DNA from 4 places in the Rouxiella chamberiensis genome. Region 2 is predicted to be linked to each of the others. Evidence: predicted binding sites of a transcription regulator. Region 2 holds the regulator's gene; each other region holds the start of a gene.
The links. Region 2 encodes Fur, which represses iron uptake genes when iron is present. Its sites were predicted from a motif close to ATAATAATGAGAACNACTATCAA; they were not measured.
Positions count from the first base shown of each region.

Region 1: the regulator Fur is predicted to act here: its motif matches at 2,594-2,616, upstream of fhuF (siderophore-iron reductase FhuF).
Region 3: the regulator Fur is predicted to act here: its motif matches at 1,864-1,886, upstream of efeU (iron uptake transporter permease EfeU).
Region 4: the regulator Fur is predicted to act here: its motif matches at 2,738-2,760, upstream of fhuE (ferric-rhodotorulic acid/ferric-coprogen receptor FhuE).

Region 1 covers NZ_CP114058.1:787,677-792,147, forward strand. Annotated here, with positions in the region: partial or broken gene O1V66_RS03770 (iron-containing alcohol dehydrogenase family protein) at 1-365, shown strand, start outside; gene O1V66_RS03775 (hypothetical protein) at 486-902, shown strand; gene O1V66_RS03780 (hypothetical protein) at 926-1,162, shown strand; gene O1V66_RS03785 (hypothetical protein) at 1,251-1,625, opposite strand; gene fhuF (siderophore-iron reductase FhuF) at 1,751-2,515, opposite strand; gene O1V66_RS03795 (dihydrodipicolinate synthase family protein) at 2,706-3,611, opposite strand; gene O1V66_RS03800 (gamma-glutamyltransferase family protein) at 3,763-4,471, opposite strand, start outside.
Region 2 covers NZ_CP114058.1:2,645,729-2,650,199, reverse strand. Annotated here, with positions in the region: gene nagE (N-acetylglucosamine-specific PTS transporter subunit IIBC) at 1-1,150, shown strand, start outside; gene glnS (glutamine--tRNA ligase) at 1,310-2,980, shown strand; gene fur (ferric iron uptake transcriptional regulator) at 3,136-3,582, opposite strand; gene fldA (flavodoxin FldA) at 3,863-4,390, opposite strand.
Region 3 covers NZ_CP114058.1:1,290,916-1,295,386, forward strand. Annotated here, with positions in the region: gene putP (sodium/proline symporter PutP) at 70-1,554, shown strand; gene efeU (iron uptake transporter permease EfeU) at 1,966-2,811, shown strand; partial or broken gene efeO (iron uptake system protein EfeO) at 2,854-3,994, shown strand; gene efeB (iron uptake transporter deferrochelatase/peroxidase subunit) at 4,056-4,471, shown strand, end outside.
Region 4 covers NZ_CP114058.1:538,945-543,415, forward strand. Annotated here, with positions in the region: gene O1V66_RS02615 (AraC family transcriptional regulator) at 3-929, shown strand; gene O1V66_RS02620 (LysR family transcriptional regulator) at 953-1,843, opposite strand; gene O1V66_RS02625 (cyclophilin-like fold protein) at 2,166-2,522, shown strand; gene fhuE (ferric-rhodotorulic acid/ferric-coprogen receptor FhuE) at 2,964-4,471, shown strand, end outside.

The DNA of each region.
Region 1 (4,471 bases), 1.9 Mb from region 2:
CCTCCATCATGAGCAGTGGCGCGCATACCGCCGCGGCGCATGCCCTATATGGCGGCTTCACCGCCTGTGAAAAGACCCGTCACGTCGCACATGGTCTGCTGGTGGGTTATGGCAATCTTTGCCTGCTGGCGCTGGAACAGCGTTCCGACGAGGAGTTGCTGGCCGCGCAGGCGCTGGCGAAATCCTGCGGCATTCCCGTGCAACTCAGCCAGCTTGCGGCTTCGTTAAGTGAAGACGATGTGAATTTGATTATTCGGCAAAGTCTGAAAACGGCGGATATCGCCAATATGCCTGTCGAAGTGACCGAAAGCCAATTGCGCGATGCCCTGAATCGAATCGAAAAATTAAGCGCAATAAAAATATAAAATAGGGCGCTTATATTGCTGACAGTAATGATCGTTTCTTGATAATGATAAATGATTTAAGTCAAGAAAAGCCGTGAGGCGCGATGTTACCCTGCTGCCATCTATTAAGGGAGTAGTGGCATGCCAATAATTGCAGGGGTCAGTACCGTATTATGCGGCTGGATGTACAGCGGTGAAAGTCAAAAGGCGGAGCGCGCGACAGTCGTTAATTCAATGAATGAGATAAATAACAGCAGCAAGGAATTAATGCCGCTGAAACCTGCAGACGATATTTCATCTGCCATGAAAGACATTAAAAATAATAATAAACGCTGGATGCAGGACGCCGTATATATAGCGGTTAATCCCGAGTCGCAGGTTACGCCTTCCGTCCTGCCCGCTTCCGGCATGTCATGGCAAAAAATCGGCATGATGGCGGGGTTGGGCATGTTCGCGCTCGGAGGCTGCGCGGCGACATGGTCATTGTCGTCACCGGCGACGAGCACCTCACTGGCCCATCAACCCGCACTTTTTCCCCGTCGGGTTCGCAGCCTTTGAAGGCGACATCCGCTGCACCGCCCGTGAAAACCTTACCCAAATCAGGCCGCAGCCACTATTTTGCCTCGCGTCAGGGGCGCGTGGATTTCGGTTTTCGGCGCGGTTTTTCAATGAAAAAGTCGGCCTATCATCTGGTAGGAAGAAAGATAGCCAATGACCCGAATAATACCCGCACGCTTAACCGCGCAAAAATCGATATTCAGGCGTTTAGAAAAGTCAGCGATCAGTTAAAAGAAATCGAGCATCTGCGAAGGGGATAACGCGCCGTGGTTGTATGAAATCTGCGTAATAACAATGAAGTGTCGGCATATTATTACTGCCATTCCCTGGCAGCCAATAACCATCAGATTAAAGGGTATGGATATCGATGCCGTCACCGATATGACTTGTCTGATAATAGGCGCGAGGCACTTCAACCTGATACTGCTGGTCTCCGTAGGCCACTTCGAGAATGTATTTTTCATTCTCATAGGATTCAATCGGAATAAAACCGAAGAAACCCTCGGCGACGCAAATGGTGCGCGAAGAAGGCAGGGCATAGCGATGGACAATTTTGGCTCTGAGTGGCTGCTGTTTGCCGGTAATGTGGTTCCATACCAGATTGACGGGTTGCGACAGGGTGTTCAGCACGCCTGCGGCCAGCGAGTTCAAATCGCCAAGCTGGGTCTTCAACGCGGCGGTTGAATACCAGGCAGTGCGATCGTCAGTTTTACGTGTTGTCATGTTTGTACCTCATGGCAGTCTCGTTGGTCTCTCCCCTTTATAACTATATTTTTCTGTTGGCGAGGTCCAATCTTTTTTCGACTAAGTTAAGCCAAACCGCATCAAACGGCCGATGATTAGCAGGCTCACTGTGATTGCGTCGGAATACGGCGGCGTTTCTCGGCGAGTAAAAGAGGGCAGGATGGACACATCGCGATGTCGGGTAGCTCATAGCGCAGACAGCATTGGCGGCGAAACAGCGGGCTTTCGGGGTCTCGCGGATTTTCGGGACGCAGCGGCTGGAACAGCGGATTCTTGCGACCGGCAGACAACTCCCGGGCTTCGATGAGTGCAGTGCCTTCGCGAATATCGGCGTTGACCAGTTCGGCCTGCTGAATGCCCCAGTTCACCCGCACCGCCGCATTCCCCCAGTAAATGCCGGGCTTGAGGTGAGATACCGCCGCCATCGCCTGACAGACCGGGCGCAGATGCTGCTCTATCATCTCCTCAAAACGATAAAAAGGCACTTGCGGCTGCGGCACGTAGGCCTCGCCTTCGCCCTGCAGATAAATCTGACACGGCAATCCCTCTTCCTGTAGCGTCAGGAAAAGCTGCTGCGGATTAATGGGCAGTTGCCAGTTGTGCCGAAGAGAGATAATTACCCAGCTTGGCAGCAGGTTGGCGAAATACCACTGTGACCACATCGAAATGCGCGCACGGCGCTTGTCGGGGTGGCTCGCGTCATCGGCATGAACGCGCAAATAATGCGAAAGCAGGCTTGCGCAGCCGTCTTCTGTCGCCAGCATGCTCAACGGCAGAGCGTCTTTGACTTCGGAAGTCATCGGGCGAAACTGGTCGGCAACCCAGGGAATGGGACCATCGCGGAAACTGTCGAAGAGTGTCTGCATCATTTCTGTTGTCTTTGCATCATTGAATAACGTCATTCGGCCCGATTTGGAGGACGAATAGGGTAGCAAATTCGCAGGGAAATAATAATGATTTCTATTTGTATTGGCATGGATTGTTAAACGTTCGGCGAAGATAGGCGAGAGACGGGCAGGCGGTGCGCGCCATGTTCGGCCCGCACCGGCAGGAACCAGCTTAAAGCAGATTGGCCTGATGCAGAATCTCTCTGACTTTGGCTTGTCGGGCTTCGGACAAGGTTTGGGCAGGGCGCAGCGAATGCACGGACACCTCGACGCCGACCTGCTGAATCGCATATTTGATGACGTTATAGAAAGGCGTATCCAGCGCATACAGCGGCGGCAACCACGACAGTCGCTGCTGCAAGGCCACCGCCCTGTCGAGACGGCCTTCCTGCCACGCCTGATAGATACCGCAGGTCAGCGAAGGAGCAAAGTTGGCGCTGGCGGGAATCGACCCGGCACCGCCGAGGATAAGCGTACCAAACAGATATTCGTCATACCCTGCGAATACCGCAAAGTCGGGGCGCACGGGTTTGACCGCCTGAATCGTCTCGCGAATGTGATTCAGACTGTCGACGGTATCTTTGAGGCCGACGATGTTGGTGTAATTCTCAGCCAGCCGTTTGATGACCTCTACCGGAATTGACTGACCGGTCAGGGCCGGAAAATTATAGATAACAATCGGCAGGGCGAGATTTTCGGCCAGATAGCTGTAGTGCAGATAAATATTTTCTTCCGAGAGCGGATTGTAGAACGGATTGACGATGACCACGCCGTCGGCACCCACGCTTTTGGCATGTCTGGCAAAACTCAAGGTGGCTTCGGTACCGGAATGTGCCGCGCCAATCAGTACCGGAACCCGTTTGTCGACATAGGCGGTGCAGAAACTCGCGACCTCGTGGCGCAGTGCCTCAGACATATGGGCAAACTCGCCTGCGCTGCCGAGAAAGAACAGGCCGTTGACGCCGCCCTCAATCGTGAAATCGATAAGCCTTTTCATGCCTTCCTTGTCGAGTTGTTCGTCGGCAGTGAAAAGCGTGGGGACCGGCGGAATGATGCCGTGAAACAGGGGAGCGGTCATGGGTGTTCTCCGTATTTGGCAGACATGCCGTTTGGCACGATGATAAAAAGAACGTCGTTCATTTATAGAACGACGTTTCATTTTTATAAATAGCCGTAGAGGAATTACAGGACATTAACTGTAGAAGTTGAAGCCCTGTCACATCCCGCGCTTACATGACCAGCGCCTGACCGTCTTTGCGGGATTCGGTCCCTGCCAGGTAATGACCGTCCGGATGACGCACAATGACCTGCGCGCCGCCGAAGTTGTGACCCTGTAACGGGTCTTCCACCAGCAGTTCATGGCCCATCGCGCGCAGCGCGGCAAGCGTATTGGTGTCCAGCGTCGATTCAATCGCCACCTGACGTCCGGCAATTACTCGCCAGCGTGGCGCATCAATGGCCGCCTGCGGATTCTGACCATAGAGCATGACACGAAGGGCCAGCTGCAGGTGTCCCTGTGCCTGCATCGGGCCGCCCATCAGGCCGAATGACATCAGCGGCTTGCCGTCCGCATCGGTCGCAAAGGCCGGAATAATGGTGTGCAGCGGGCGTTTGTTCGGCGCAACACAGTTGGCGTGCGCAGGGTCAAGCACAAATCCACAACCCCGGTTCTGCATGCTGATGCCCGTTCCCGGCACGACAACGCCCGACCCGAAGCCCATGTAGTTGGACTGGATAAACGACACCATCATACCGTTGGCATCGGCAGTGGTCAGATAGACCGTGCCGCCCGGTTTGGGCGAGCCGTAAGTGACATCGCTGGCGCGTTTCGGGTCAATCAGGTCCGCACGCTGTTGCAGATATTCGTCGCTAAGCAGCAGTTCAGGGCTGAAATGCATGTGGTCGACGTCGGCGATATGCTGGTCAAGGTCGGCCAGC
Region 2 (4,471 bases):
CGGCATCACAGAACCGCTGGAATTCTCCTTTATGTTCGTCGCGCCGGTGCTGTATGTCATTCACGCGCTGCTGACCGGTGTGTCGGTCTTTATTGCGGCAAGCATGCACTGGATTGCCGGTTTCGGCTTCAGCGCAGGGCTGGTGGATATGGTGCTGTCCTCGCGTAACCCGCTCGCGACGCATTGGTACATGCTTATCCCGCAGGGTATCGTGTTCTTTGCTCTCTACTATGTGGTGTTCCGTTTCACCATCAAGAAATTCAATCTGCTGACGCCGGGTCGCGAGCTTGCGGTTGCCGGTGACGAATCGGACGGTTACGACGTCAACATCGAGCGCACGGGCGGCAGCAAGGCCGATGAAACCGCCGCGCTGGCTCGCCAGTATATCGGCGCGATTGGCGGTTCGGACAACCTGACAGGCATCGATGCCTGCATCACCCGTCTACGCCTCAACGTTAAAGACGCATCGCTTGTCAATGATTCGCTGGCCAAACGTCTGGGCGCTTCCGGCGTTATCCGCCTCAACAAGCAAAGTGTGCAGGTCATTGTCGGCACCCGTGCCGAAATCATTGCCGGTGCGATGCGCAATGTGCTGACCGGCGGCGCTGTTGCCGCGAGCTCCATGCCTGCCACCTCCGCACCTGCTGCCGACGTCAAGGTACAGGCCGTGCCCAATACGCCGAAGGCGGTTCTGGAAACTCTGATTTCACCTGTTACCGGCGACATTGTGGCGCTGGATCAAGTGCCTGACGAAGCCTTTGCCAGCGGTGCGGTCGGCGAAGGGCTGGCTATCCGTCCGACGGGCAAGACCGTGGTTTCGCCTGCAAACGGCGTGATTGTGAAAATCTTCAACACCAACCATGCGTTCTGCCTCGAAACCGACGCCGGTGCCGAAGTCGTCGTGCACATCGGTCTGGATACGGTGGCATTAAACGGTCAGGGCTTTACCCGTCTGGTCGAAGAGGGCACCACGGTGCGAGCAGGCGAACCCGTGCTCGAGCTGGATCTGGATTATCTCAACGCCAATGCGCGTTCGATGATAAGCCCGGTGGTGATAAGCAATATGGAAGACTTCTCGGGGCTTGCGCTGCTGGCCGGCGAGAAGGTGGTGGCGGGTGAAACGGCGTTGCTGGAAATCAAGGCCAAATAAACCGCGAAGCTTAAGAAAGTCTGACGGGAAGGGTGCAAACTCTTCCCGTTTTTCATTATAAAATTCAATTTTGGCACTTAAGGGTTGTTTCGGAGCGAAGCTTGTATGAACATATGCGGTTAGTCTTTCGAGCTTTCGTTCGCGTAGAGGAATTGAACAATGAGTGAGGCTGAAGCCCGCCCAACAAATTTTATCCGTCAGATTATCGATGAAGATCTGTCATCGGGAAAACACGCGTCTGTCGTGACCCGCTTTCCGCCTGAGCCAAATGGTTATCTGCACATTGGCCACGCAAAATCGATCTGCCTGAACTTTGGCATCGCACAAGACTACCAGGGTCAATGCAACCTGCGCTTTGACGACACTAACCCGGTAAAAGAAGACATCGAGTTCGTCGAGTCCATCAAGAAAGACGTGCAGTGGCTTGGCTTCGAGTGGAGCGGCGAGGTGCATTACTCCTCCGACTACTTCGACCAGCTGCACCACTACGCGGTAGAACTTATTCAGAAAGGCCTGGCCTACGTCGACGAACTGTCGCCGGATCAGATCCGCGAATACCGCGGCAACCTGACCGCGCCGGGTAAAAACAGCCCGTACCGCGACCGCACGGTCGAAGAGAACCTCGCGCTGTTCGAGAAAATGCGCAACGGTGAATTCGCCGAGGGCACGGCGTGCCTGCGCGCGAAAATCGACATGGCGTCGCCATTCTTCGTCATGCGCGATCCTGTGCTGTATCGCATCAAGTTTGCCGATCACCACCAGACCGGCACCAAGTGGTGCATCTACCCGATGTACGATTTCACCCACTGCATTTCCGATGCGCTGGAAGGAATTACCCACTCGCTGTGTACGCTGGAGTTCCAGGACAACCGTCGTCTGTATGACTGGGTGCTGGATAACATCACTATTCCATGTCATCCACGTCAGTACGAGTTCTCTCGTCTGAATCTCGAGTATGCCATCATGTCCAAGCGCAAGCTGAACCTGCTGGTGACCGAGAAGATTGTGGAAGGGTGGGACGACCCGCGCATGCCAACGGTTTCAGGCCTGCGCCGCCGGGGTTACACGGCAGCCTCCATTCGCGAATTCTGCCGTCGTATCGGCGTGACCAAGCAGGACAACAATGTCGAGATGGCCGCGCTGGAATCCTGCATCCGTGACGATCTCAACGAGAACGCGCCGCGTGCAATGGCGGTTATCAATCCGGTTAAAGTGATCATCGAAAACTTTAGCGGCGATGCCGTGCAGTACGTTTCCATGCCTAACCATCCGAGCAAGCCGGAGATGGGATCGCGTGACGTGCCGTTCACCGCTGAAATCTTTATCGATCAGGCCGATTTCCGCGAAGAAGCCAACAAGCAGTACAAACGTCTGGTGCTGGGCAAGGAAGTTCGCCTGCGCAACGCGTATGTCATCAAGGCCGAGCGTATCGAGAAAGATGCCGAAGGCAATGTGACGACCATCTTCTGCAGCTACGATGTCGAGACGCTTTCCAGGGATCCAGCCGATGGCCGCAAGGTAAAAGGCGTGATCCACTGGGTTTCCGCAACTGAAGGCAAGCCTGCCGAGTTCCGCCTGTATGATCGTCTTTTCAGCGTGGCAAACCCGGCACAGGCAGATGATTTCCTGACCACCATCAACCCTGAATCGCTGGTGATTGCCAACGGCTATGTCGAGCCAAGTCTGGCGGATGCAGAGGCGGGTGTCAGCAAGCAGTTCGAGCGCGAAGGCTATTTCTGCGCCGACAGCACGTATTCCCGTGCCGATCATCTGGTGTTTAACCGCACCGTAGGTCTGCGCGACAACTGGGAAAGCAAGCCGGTCGTGTAAAACGTCCACGTCTGGCGTCAAGAATGCAGCCCGAGGGCTGCATTTTTTTGGCTATTCCGGGCGGGGCGCAGGATGCAAGGCAAAAAAACCGCTTTTCAGCGGTCATTTTTTTACAGGCAGGTTCTTTTCCTTCAAAACCCGTCTGGTGCAGGGTATTAGCCTTTACCGTGCAGCGTTTCATCTTCCAGGCAGTTGCCGTCTTCGCAATGACCATAGAGATACAGGCTGTGGTTGGTTAATTTAATACCGTGACGTTTTGCAATTTCACGCTGGCGCGCTTCGATGTACTCGTCGCGGAATTCGATAACGCGGCCGCAATCGAGGCAAATCAGGTGATCATGGTGATGCTGCTGGGTCAGTTCAAACACTGACTTGCCGCCTTCAAAGTTGTGGCGGGTAACAATGCCGGCGTCGTCAAACTGGTTAAGAACACGGTAAACCGTGGCCAGACCAATTTCTTCGCCCATATCGATAAGTTCTTTGTACAAATCTTCCGCACTGACGTGATGACCTGCCGGGGCTTGCAACACTTCCAGGATTTTCAGGCGTGGAAGCGTGACTTTTAAGCCGGCTTTCTTCAGTGCGGTGTTGTTGTCAGTCATGCGGATTTAGTCCTGTCACTATGCTAATCACGTTAATGAAAACGGTGGGCTGTTTACAACCATCATTCTAATCCAAAGGTTTTAAGCAGACCCGAAGGTTTGTAGCAAGACCAGAGGTTTTAAACCCAATTTGGGTAGAATGATAAAAACAGATACTCTAAGTGTACCTTGATCGGGCTGAAATTTACAATTTTGAAGCCGTTAAATTGTTAATTTCAGTGATAGTTTGGCCCTTTCACGAATAACCTCAACGTTTCAGGGCCTTAGCCTTTGTGTGGGATTAACCGATAATCTCTGCAAGGCTTAATTCTTCGGAAATCTGCTTCACCCAGGCATCGACGCGTTCGTTGGTCAGCTCGGGTTGACGGTCTTCATCGATAGCCAGACCGATGAAATGCGTGTCATCCGCCATGCCTTTGGACGCTTCATAACCGTAACCTTCGGTAGACCAGTGGCCTACGATTACTGCGCCGCGAGGTTCGATGATGTCACGCACGGTACCCATCGCATCACAGAAATATTCCGCGTAGTCTTCCTGGTCGCCACAGCCGAACACCGCAACCAGTTTGCCTTCGAAATCTATCTCTTCCAAAGTCGGGAAAAAGTCGTCCCAGTCACACTGTGCTTCACCGTAGTACCAGGTTGGGATGCCGAGCAGCAGGATATCGTATTTTTCCAAATCTTCCTTGCTGCTTTTGGCGATGTCCTGAATGTCGGCCACCTCTTTACCCAACTGCTTCTGGATCATTTTTGCGATGTTTTCGGTGTTTCCGGTGTCGGAACCAAAGAAGATACCTACAACTGCCATAAGCTTATCTAACCTCTTGTTCTTTAATGGACTCAATGAGTCTGTTTGTTCGTCCGCGGCGTGCGAGTCAATTTAGGCAGG
Region 3 (4,471 bases), 1.4 Mb from region 2:
ACGCAGGCGGGTAACCTGCCGTTTTTGGGGTGTGACTGATAGATAAAGATAACTACATGGAGAACTTGCATGACAATGAACACACCGATGCTGGTGACATTTTGTGTCTATATTTTTGGCATGATACTCATCGGGCTTATCGCTTATTTACGGACGAAAAATTTTGATGACTATATCCTTGGGGGACGCAGTTTAGGCAGTCTGGTCACCGCGCTGTCGGCAGGGGCTTCAGACATGAGTGGCTGGTTGCTGATGGGGCTGCCCGGCGCGATTTTTGTCTCCGGAATTTCCGAAAGCTGGATAGCCATCGGCCTGACCATCGGCGCGTATCTGAACTGGAAACTGGTGGCAGGGCGTTTACGCGTGCACACCGAAGCCAACAACAATGCGCTGACGCTGCCGGACTACTTCACGCACCGCTTCGAGGATTCCAGCAAACTGCTGCGTATCATTTCGGCCGTGGTTATCCTTATCTTTTTTACCATCTATTGCGCTTCCGGCGTGGTGGCGGGTGCGCGTCTGTTTGAAAGCACCTTTGGCATGAGCTATGAAACGGCGCTATGGGCCGGGGCGGCTGCGACTATCATCTACACCTTTATCGGCGGATTCCTGGCGATTAGCTGGACCGATACCGTGCAGGCGTCACTGATGATCTTTGCCCTGATCCTGACCCCGGTTATCGTGATTCTGGCAGTAGGCGGCATCGACTCTTCCATGCTGGTTATCAATACCAAAAACCCTGAATACACGGACATGTTCAAGAACATGAATCTGGTCGCCATCCTTTCGCTGCTGGGCTGGGGTCTGGGTTACTTTGGTCAGCCGCACATTCTGGCGCGTTTCATGGCTGCCGATTCCCATCACACCATCCGCAATGCACGCCGTATTTCCATGACCTGGATGATTTTGTGTCTGGCCGGAACCATTGCCGTCGGTTTCTTCGGCATCGCCTATTTCGCCAATAATCCGGGTGAAGCAGGGAACGTGTCGCAAAACGGCGAACGCGTGTTTATCGAACTGGCGAAAATCCTGTTTAACCCGTGGATTGCCGGTGTGCTGCTTTCAGCTATTCTGGCCGCCGTAATGAGCACGCTGAGCTGTCAACTGCTGGTGTGTTCGAGTGCCATTACCGAAGATCTGTATAAGGCCTTCCTGCGTAAGGGCGCGAGCCAGAAGGAGCTGGTGTGGATCGGTCGTCTGATGGTGCTGCTGGTGGCCGTTGTCGCCATTGCGCTGGCGGCAAATCCCGATAACAAGGTGCTGGGTCTGGTGAGCTATGCCTGGGCAGGATTCGGCGCAGCCTTTGGTCCGGTAATTCTTATCTCCGTGATGTGGTCGCGCATGACCCGCAACGGCGCACTGGCCGGTATGATAGTCGGTGCCGCAACGGTGCTGCTGTGGAAGAACTACGGCTGGACCGAATTGTACGAAATCATTCCAGGTTTCATCTTTGCCTCGCTGGCTATCGTGATTGTCAGTTTGATGGGCCGCAAGCCTTCGGCTTCCATCGACAAACGTTTCAGCGATGCCGAAGCGGTGTATCGCTCAGTCTAGGTGTGAATTCATCCCCCTGTATTCGCAGGGGGATGAACCCGGCGTTTCCCTGTCAATTTCCTTCTGTTCCCTCGCTCCCCATCCCTATCAATAATGTGGCTATTTTGGTCTGCCAATCGTGTTCTCTTCTTTTCAGACATCGCGCTGACTTTAATGATTTTGAACAACAGCAGCGGTCAAAAACCTAAAAGGGTTAATATTCAACCGCACCTGCCTTAAAACCTTAAAATATCCTTAAATAATCACCAAAAAAGAGAGAATTAATTTTCGAAATTATCGCGCTGCCCCCTTGTTTTTATTCCTGATGGAATGATAATCACAATCGTTTTCATTTTTACCTAACTTTACAGATTTATTAAAGGTAGCGATGCCGACGCCTTGTTGTTATGTCCTGAATCTGGAGTCGTCCCTATGTTTGTTCCATTTCTGATTATGTTCCGCGAGGGGCTTGAAGCTGCCCTGATTGTCAGCCTGATTGCAAGCTATCTCCAACGCACGCAGCGCGGACAGTGGCTGGGAACCGTCTGGCTGGGGGTGATTATCGCCGCCGCGCTCTGTCTGGGGCTGGGTATCGTCATCAACGAAACGACCGGCGAATTCCCGCAGAAAGAGCAGGAGCTGTTCGAGGGGCTTGTGGCGGTCGTTGCCGTCTGCATCCTGACCTACATGGTGTTCTGGATGCGCAAGGTGTCCAAGTCCATCAAGGTTCATCTTGAAGGGGCAATCGATCAGGCGCTGAACGCCAATCGGGGGCAGGGCTGGGCGCTGGTCGCCATGGTGTTTTTCGCCGTGGCACGCGAAGGGCTGGAATCGGTGTTCTTCCTGCTTGCAGCCTTTCAGCAGGATGTGGGCATTGAAGCCCCGATTGGTGCCGTACTCGGCCTGGTGGCGGCCATCATTCTCGGATTTGCGATTTATTACGGCGGTGTAAAACTGCAACTGGCCAAATTTTTCAAATGGACCAGCCTGTTTATCCTGTTCGTTGCGGCAGGGCTGGCGGCGGGTGCCATTCGTGCCTTCCATGAAGCCGGACTGTGGAACGGCCTGCAGGCTACGGCCTTCGATTTAAGCAATGTGCTGTCGACCGATTCTCTGTTCGGCACGCTGCTGGAAGGCATATTTGGTTATCAGCAGGCGCCCTCGGTCAGTGAGGTTATCGTGTATTTCCTCTATCTGATCCCGGCGTTGATTCTCTTTTTCCTGCCTTCTCAGAAACAGCCCGGCGGCGCGACCGTGGGTCAAAAAACACAGCGCTAAGTCAGGCGCACAGCAAACACCTCTATCGTCAGGGAGTACGTTATGTCCGTTTCAAGCACCTCGTTTCGCCGCAAGGCATTGCAGATGGCACTGCTGTCGCTGCCCGCGGTTCTCGTTCAGCGCCAGCCTGCTGGCCGCTGACGTGCCACAGGTAAAGATTACCGTCACCGACAAACAGTGTGATCCCATGCAATTGTCGGTACCGGCAGGCAAAACGCAGTTCGTTATCCACAATGCCAGCAAGAAGGGCCTTGAGTGGGAGATTCTGAAAGGCGTCATGGTGGTTGAAGAGCGCGAAAACGTCGCACCGGGCTTTACCCAGAAAATGACGGCCAATCTGGAGCCGGGCGAATACGACATGACCTGCGGCCTGCTGAGCAATCCGAAAGGCAAGCTGACCGTGACCGCCGCCTCGGACGCCACGGCGGGCAAACCGGACGCCATGGCGCTGGTGGGTCCGATTGCCGAATATAAAGTCTATGTAACTCAGCAGGTGGCCGAACTGGTGACCCATACCCAGGCCTTTACCGATGCCATCAAGCAGGGCAACCTCAAGCTGGCGCAACAGCTTTACCCGTCAACCCGCGTGTATTACGAGCGCATCGAGCCTATCGCCGAACTGTTCTCTGACCTCGACGGCAGCATCGATGCCCGTGAAGACGATTTCGAGAAGAAAGCCGAAGACCCGAATTTCACCGGCTTCCACCGTCTTGAAAAAATCCTCTTCGCCGATAAAACCACCCAGGGGACCGCGGAACTGGCGAGTAAATTGCTGACCGATACTCAAGATCTGCAAAAACGCATCACCGATCTGACCTTCCCGCCGAACAAGGTGGTGGGCGGGGCCGCCGGCCTGATTGAAGAAGTGGCCTCGAGCAAAATCAGCGGTGAAGAAGACCGTTACAGCCGCACCGACCTGTGGGATTTCCGTGCCAACCTTGACGGCGCACAGAAAATTGTCAACCTGCTGCGTCCGCTGCTGGTGAAAGCCGACAAGCCGCTGCTGGATAAAATCGACGCCAACTTCAAAACCGTAGATACTCTGCTGGACAAGTACCGCACCAAAGACGGGTATGAAAATTACGAGAAGCTGAGCGACGCTGATCGCACCGCAATGAAAGGACCGATCACCACATTGGCCGAGGACCTGGCAAAACTGCGTGGCGTATTGGGTCTGGATTAATCTGTAGCAGACTGTAGAAGTCGTCTCACCCGGCGTTCGTGCCGGGTGAGTTGAGGCCATTATGAGTAAAAAAGCGATAACTCCTCCTGACAGGACCCCGACTGTTTCTTCATCCCGCCGTCGTCTGCTGAAAGGCGCAGGGTTGCTGGGCGGTGCCTTTGCCCTTGGCGGAACGGCAACGCACGCGGCGCAGGCACCGGGAGCCAAGCCGGAATATACCCCGGGTACCGTTTCCCCCGATGAACGTTACCGCGCCCAGCCTTTTTATGGCGACCATCAGGCAGGGATCCTTACGCCCCAACAGTCGGCACTCTCGCTGGTCGCCTTCGACGTGCTGGCGGCCAACAAGGCCGATCTCGAGCGGTTATTTCGCCTGTTGAGCGCGCGTTTCGCGTTTCTGACAACGGGCGGCGAGGCACCGAGTCTGGATCCCCGTTTCCCTCCGATGGATTCGGGTATTCTCGGGCCGAAAATTTA
Region 4 (4,471 bases), 2.1 Mb from region 2:
AGATGGTTGACCTGCTTATGAAACTGGCACCGCAGGAAGGCTACAACCTGACTTCGCTTGCGAGCGTGCGTTTTCTGCGATCCAATCGGCCGTTGGCGCGCACACCTGTGCTTTACGATCCGGGGATGGTTATCGTCTGTCAGGGTTCCAAGCGCGGTTATTTTGGCGATAAAACCTATGTTTACGATCGACAGCACTATCTCGCGGTGTCAGTGCCGGTGCCTTTTGTCATGGAAACCGAGGCCTCGCCCGAATGTCCCTTGCTGGCCATTTATCTGCATCTCGATTTTCCGATGGCCGCTGAACTGCTGATTCAGATTGAAAAATTTCAGGCATTGCAGGACGCGCCCGTCCAGCCGCCGGTCGCGCCCGAAAGCATGATGTCCAGCCCGCTTGACGATGCGCTTAAAGCTACCGTGCTGCATTTTCTCGAGGTGATGAGCCAACCGCTCGAGGCGGCGATACTGGGTCCTACATTGCTGCGTGAACTGTATTTTCGCATTTTGACGGGTGCGCAGGGGCATGCCATGCGTGCTGCGCTGGCGATGCACGGGCAATTTGGCAAAATTGGAAAGGCGCTTCGGCATATTCACGCGGCCTATGCTTCACCGCTGGATTTAACTGAACTCGCCGGAAAAGCGGGAATGAGCGTGCCGACTTTTCACAGTCATTTCAAGGCAATAACCCGTACTTCGCCGATGCAATATGTGAAATCGACACGTTTGCATCAGGCGAGGCTATTAATGGTAAGGCAGGGGATGACGGCCGCTGTCGCCAGTCAGTCCGTAGGTTATGAAAGTCCTTCACAGTTTAATCGGGAATTTAAGCGCCTTTTCGGTTTGCCGCCTGCCGAAGAGACAAGGCGTATGCGTGATAATTTTGCCGTGCCGCCCGCGCATGCCGCTTCGGAATTTGTCTCGTCTCATTAATTTTTTACTCAATAATTGTTTATCTAGCCGTGGCGCAGGGCTTCAATCAATAACGAGAAGGCGCGGGTATGCTGTTTACGGCTTGGATAATAAAGATGGTAGCCGGTAAAAGGGGAGCACCAGTCATCCAGCACCTGAATCAATGCCCCGGATTTCAATTGCGGCTGCACAATATCTTCCGGGACGCAGGTCAGGCCAAATCCACATACCGCAGCATCGATTCGCTCCTCGAGATGATTAAACGTCAGTTGCCCCATGACTTTAACCTTGAGTTCGACACCGTCTTTTTCAAACTCCCAGTTATAAACGCTGCCGAGCGTCGGCAAGCTTAAATTAATGCATCGATGCTGCTGTAAATCCTGAGGGCGAAGAGGGAACGGATTATCTTTAAAGTAATCGGGTGAGCCTACGACAATCATGCGAAAATCAGGGCCGATCCGCACGGCTATCATATCTTGCTGCAATCTTTCGCCGAGCCGCACACCGGCATCAAAGCGGTCGCCGACAATATCGGTCAGCGCATTATCTACCTTTAAATCCACGTTGATTTCCGGGTATTCGCGCAGGAATGTCTTGAGCTTCGGCCATAACAGCGTTTTTGCGGCATGTTCTCCGGAAGAAAGGCGAATATTGCCTGCCGCAATGCCGTTAAGACGCGTAATGATTTCGAGTTCGTGCTCAAGGTCGGCAAAACGCGGCTCAAGACTGGCAATTAATTTCTCACCGGCCTCGGTAGGCGCGACGCTTCGGGTGGTTCGAGTCAATAGACGCAGATTAAGTCGATGTTCGAGTGCAATCATGGCGTGGCTAAGGGCTGACTGTGAAACGCCGAGTTTGCCCGCGGCCCGGGTAAAACTGCGCTCGCGCGCCACCATTAAAAATGACATCAAGTCATTAAGATTTTCCTTTAACACGTTGCTCTTCTCCAGAGAATGACGCGGCTTGTTACGCGTGGCTCAAGTCTTTGTACGAGTTTCATGAATAAAGCCAGCATAACCTATTTGTTAGGGTTGCAAGGTCAAGCAAGGTAAATATAAGGGGGGATAATACGGTTTCTATTAATGAACTGCATTCATAAGCTTGTTCTCACTTCACCGACTAATCAACACTATCACGGATTGTTATTATTCATGTCGAGCTGATTATCGATAGGGGTAACTCGTTAAACCGCAAGACACAAGAATCACTTTTCGCAAGCGCAACCCTCACTGTATCTCATGGCTAAAGGATTACATCATGCAACTCATTACATTAAATCAGGGCGCAGCCACGATACAGGTCAAAATTAATGACGAGAAAATTAACGAGGAACTGATCTCGTTAATGCCGTTTACGCTAAATATGATCCGGTGGGGCGTGGCAGAATATTTCAGTCTGCCTGATGCTTCTTCAAATGATCATTCTGCTGCCCTGGCTTATTTATCTCGCAGAAAGGCCACGCTGTTAATCAAAGACGATCAGTTGAAATTCTTGAGTGAAGACCTTGATGATAGAGCTCACATTGCCTGTATTACTCTTGGCACCCTTGTTGAATATGAACGCGATGCCTGGATGCAGGCGGGTAATTTGGCGCTTACGTTTTCAGTAGACTAATGAATGCCGTTTTCACGCATCGTGCTCGACTCACTTATTTATGACATTCCCTCGTTAATGGCGAGCAGCCTAATGACTAACGCCAGCGATTTCACCCGTCTTAAGTTAAATATTCATCGACTCCTACCCCTATAAATCTCCACTATTTAATGGGTTAGCAAGTGACATAAAAAACCTTCAAAAGTTCCCAACATTCTTTTGCTTTGGCAATCAAAATGATTATACTTCTCATTCGCTTTATTGAGCCGAAAGACTTTCAGGGCCTGCGCCTCATTGATCTTTATTTGCCAATCCAGCGGGGAATACCTGATATAGAGTAGTGAAAACAGCTATATAGGTGCCGAGAAAGTCTGTCTATGCGCTGCCAGAAAGTGTTTCCAATCAAATAAAACGCTGGAGCCGGCAGAGAAACATCAAAACAATAATATTTTGAGGGTAATAATGTTTTCCGCTACTAGCCAACACCGGATCAATCGTCTCGCCAGTGCCAACGCGCGTATTCCGGCGCTTTCATTATTGGCGGTGGTTGTCGCCACTGCACTTCATGTTCCTTATTCTTCCGCTGCCGACACCGCCAAAAAAGACGACACGCTGGTGGTTACCGCGTCCCCCGACAGTGCCGACAGCACACAAGATACCGATTACAATGTGCCCGTGACTCGCGCCGCGACCAAAATGGCGCTGACCGCGCGTGATACGCCGCAGTCGGTCAGTGTGATTACCAAGCAGCGCATGCAGGATCAAAAGCTCGAAACGTTGAACGATGTGCTGGTCAATACGACAGGGATTTCCGAGTTCAATTCAGGGGCAAACCGCAGCAACTTCTATTCACGCGGTTTTATGATTGACAACTATCAGATTGATGGCGTTCCAACGCTTATCGATTCACAGTGGAACATCGGCGATACCCTGTCAGATACTGCCATCTACGATCGCGTAGAAGTGGTACGCGGAGCAACCGGCCTGATGACCGGCGCGGGCAGCCCGGCGGCGTCAATCAATATGCTGCGCAAACACGCCGACAGTAAAGAATTCGTGGGTAATCTCTCCGCCAGTTACGGCAGTTGGGACACTCAACGCTATGTGGCCGATTTGTCTGCGCCGCTTACCGAATCCGGCAACGTGCGGGGCCGCGTTGTCGCCGGTTATCAGGACGGCGACAGCTGGCTGGATCACTATCATACGCAGAAAAAATTCCTCTATGGCGTCGTGGATGCCGACCTGACCGACTCGACGACCCTGTCGGTCGGCTACGACTATGAAGAAACGCATATTTCCGGTGCGACGTGGGGCGGCCTGCCAACCTTCTATCGCGATGGCAGCAAAACCCATTACGATCGCAGCACCAATTTGGAACCAGACTGGTCATATAACGACAGCGATTCGAAAAAAGTCTTTGCCAGCCTGAAGCATAATTTCGACAACGGTTTGGAATTCAACCTAAGCGGCACGCACACGGAAGCCAAAATGGACAGCAAGATGCTGTACATCGACGGTTACTTCGACAAGACCACCGGTATCGGTATTGGCCCTTACGCGGGTTACGATCTGCTGGGCGGCAGCGGTTACAACACGGCCAAGCGCAAGGAAAACGCGGTTGATGCCTATGTCAGCGGCCCTTACGAGTTGTTCGGCAAGCAGCATGAGTTGATGGCGGGCGTCACCTACATTCGTCAGAACGACCGCTACTACAGCGCGTCCACCAACTTCACGTCCGCAGACGTGGGAGATTTCAATAACTGGGGTAACTACCCTGAACCCGACTGGGACGATCAGGACCTGTCGCAGGACAACACCATTCATCAGAAATCGGCATATATCGCCACGCGACTCACGCTTGCCGATCCTTTGCACCTGATCCTTGGCGCGCGCTATACCAAATATAATGCCGACACCCTGACGCAGACGATGGAAAAGAACAACATCACGCCGTATGCGGGTCTGGTGTA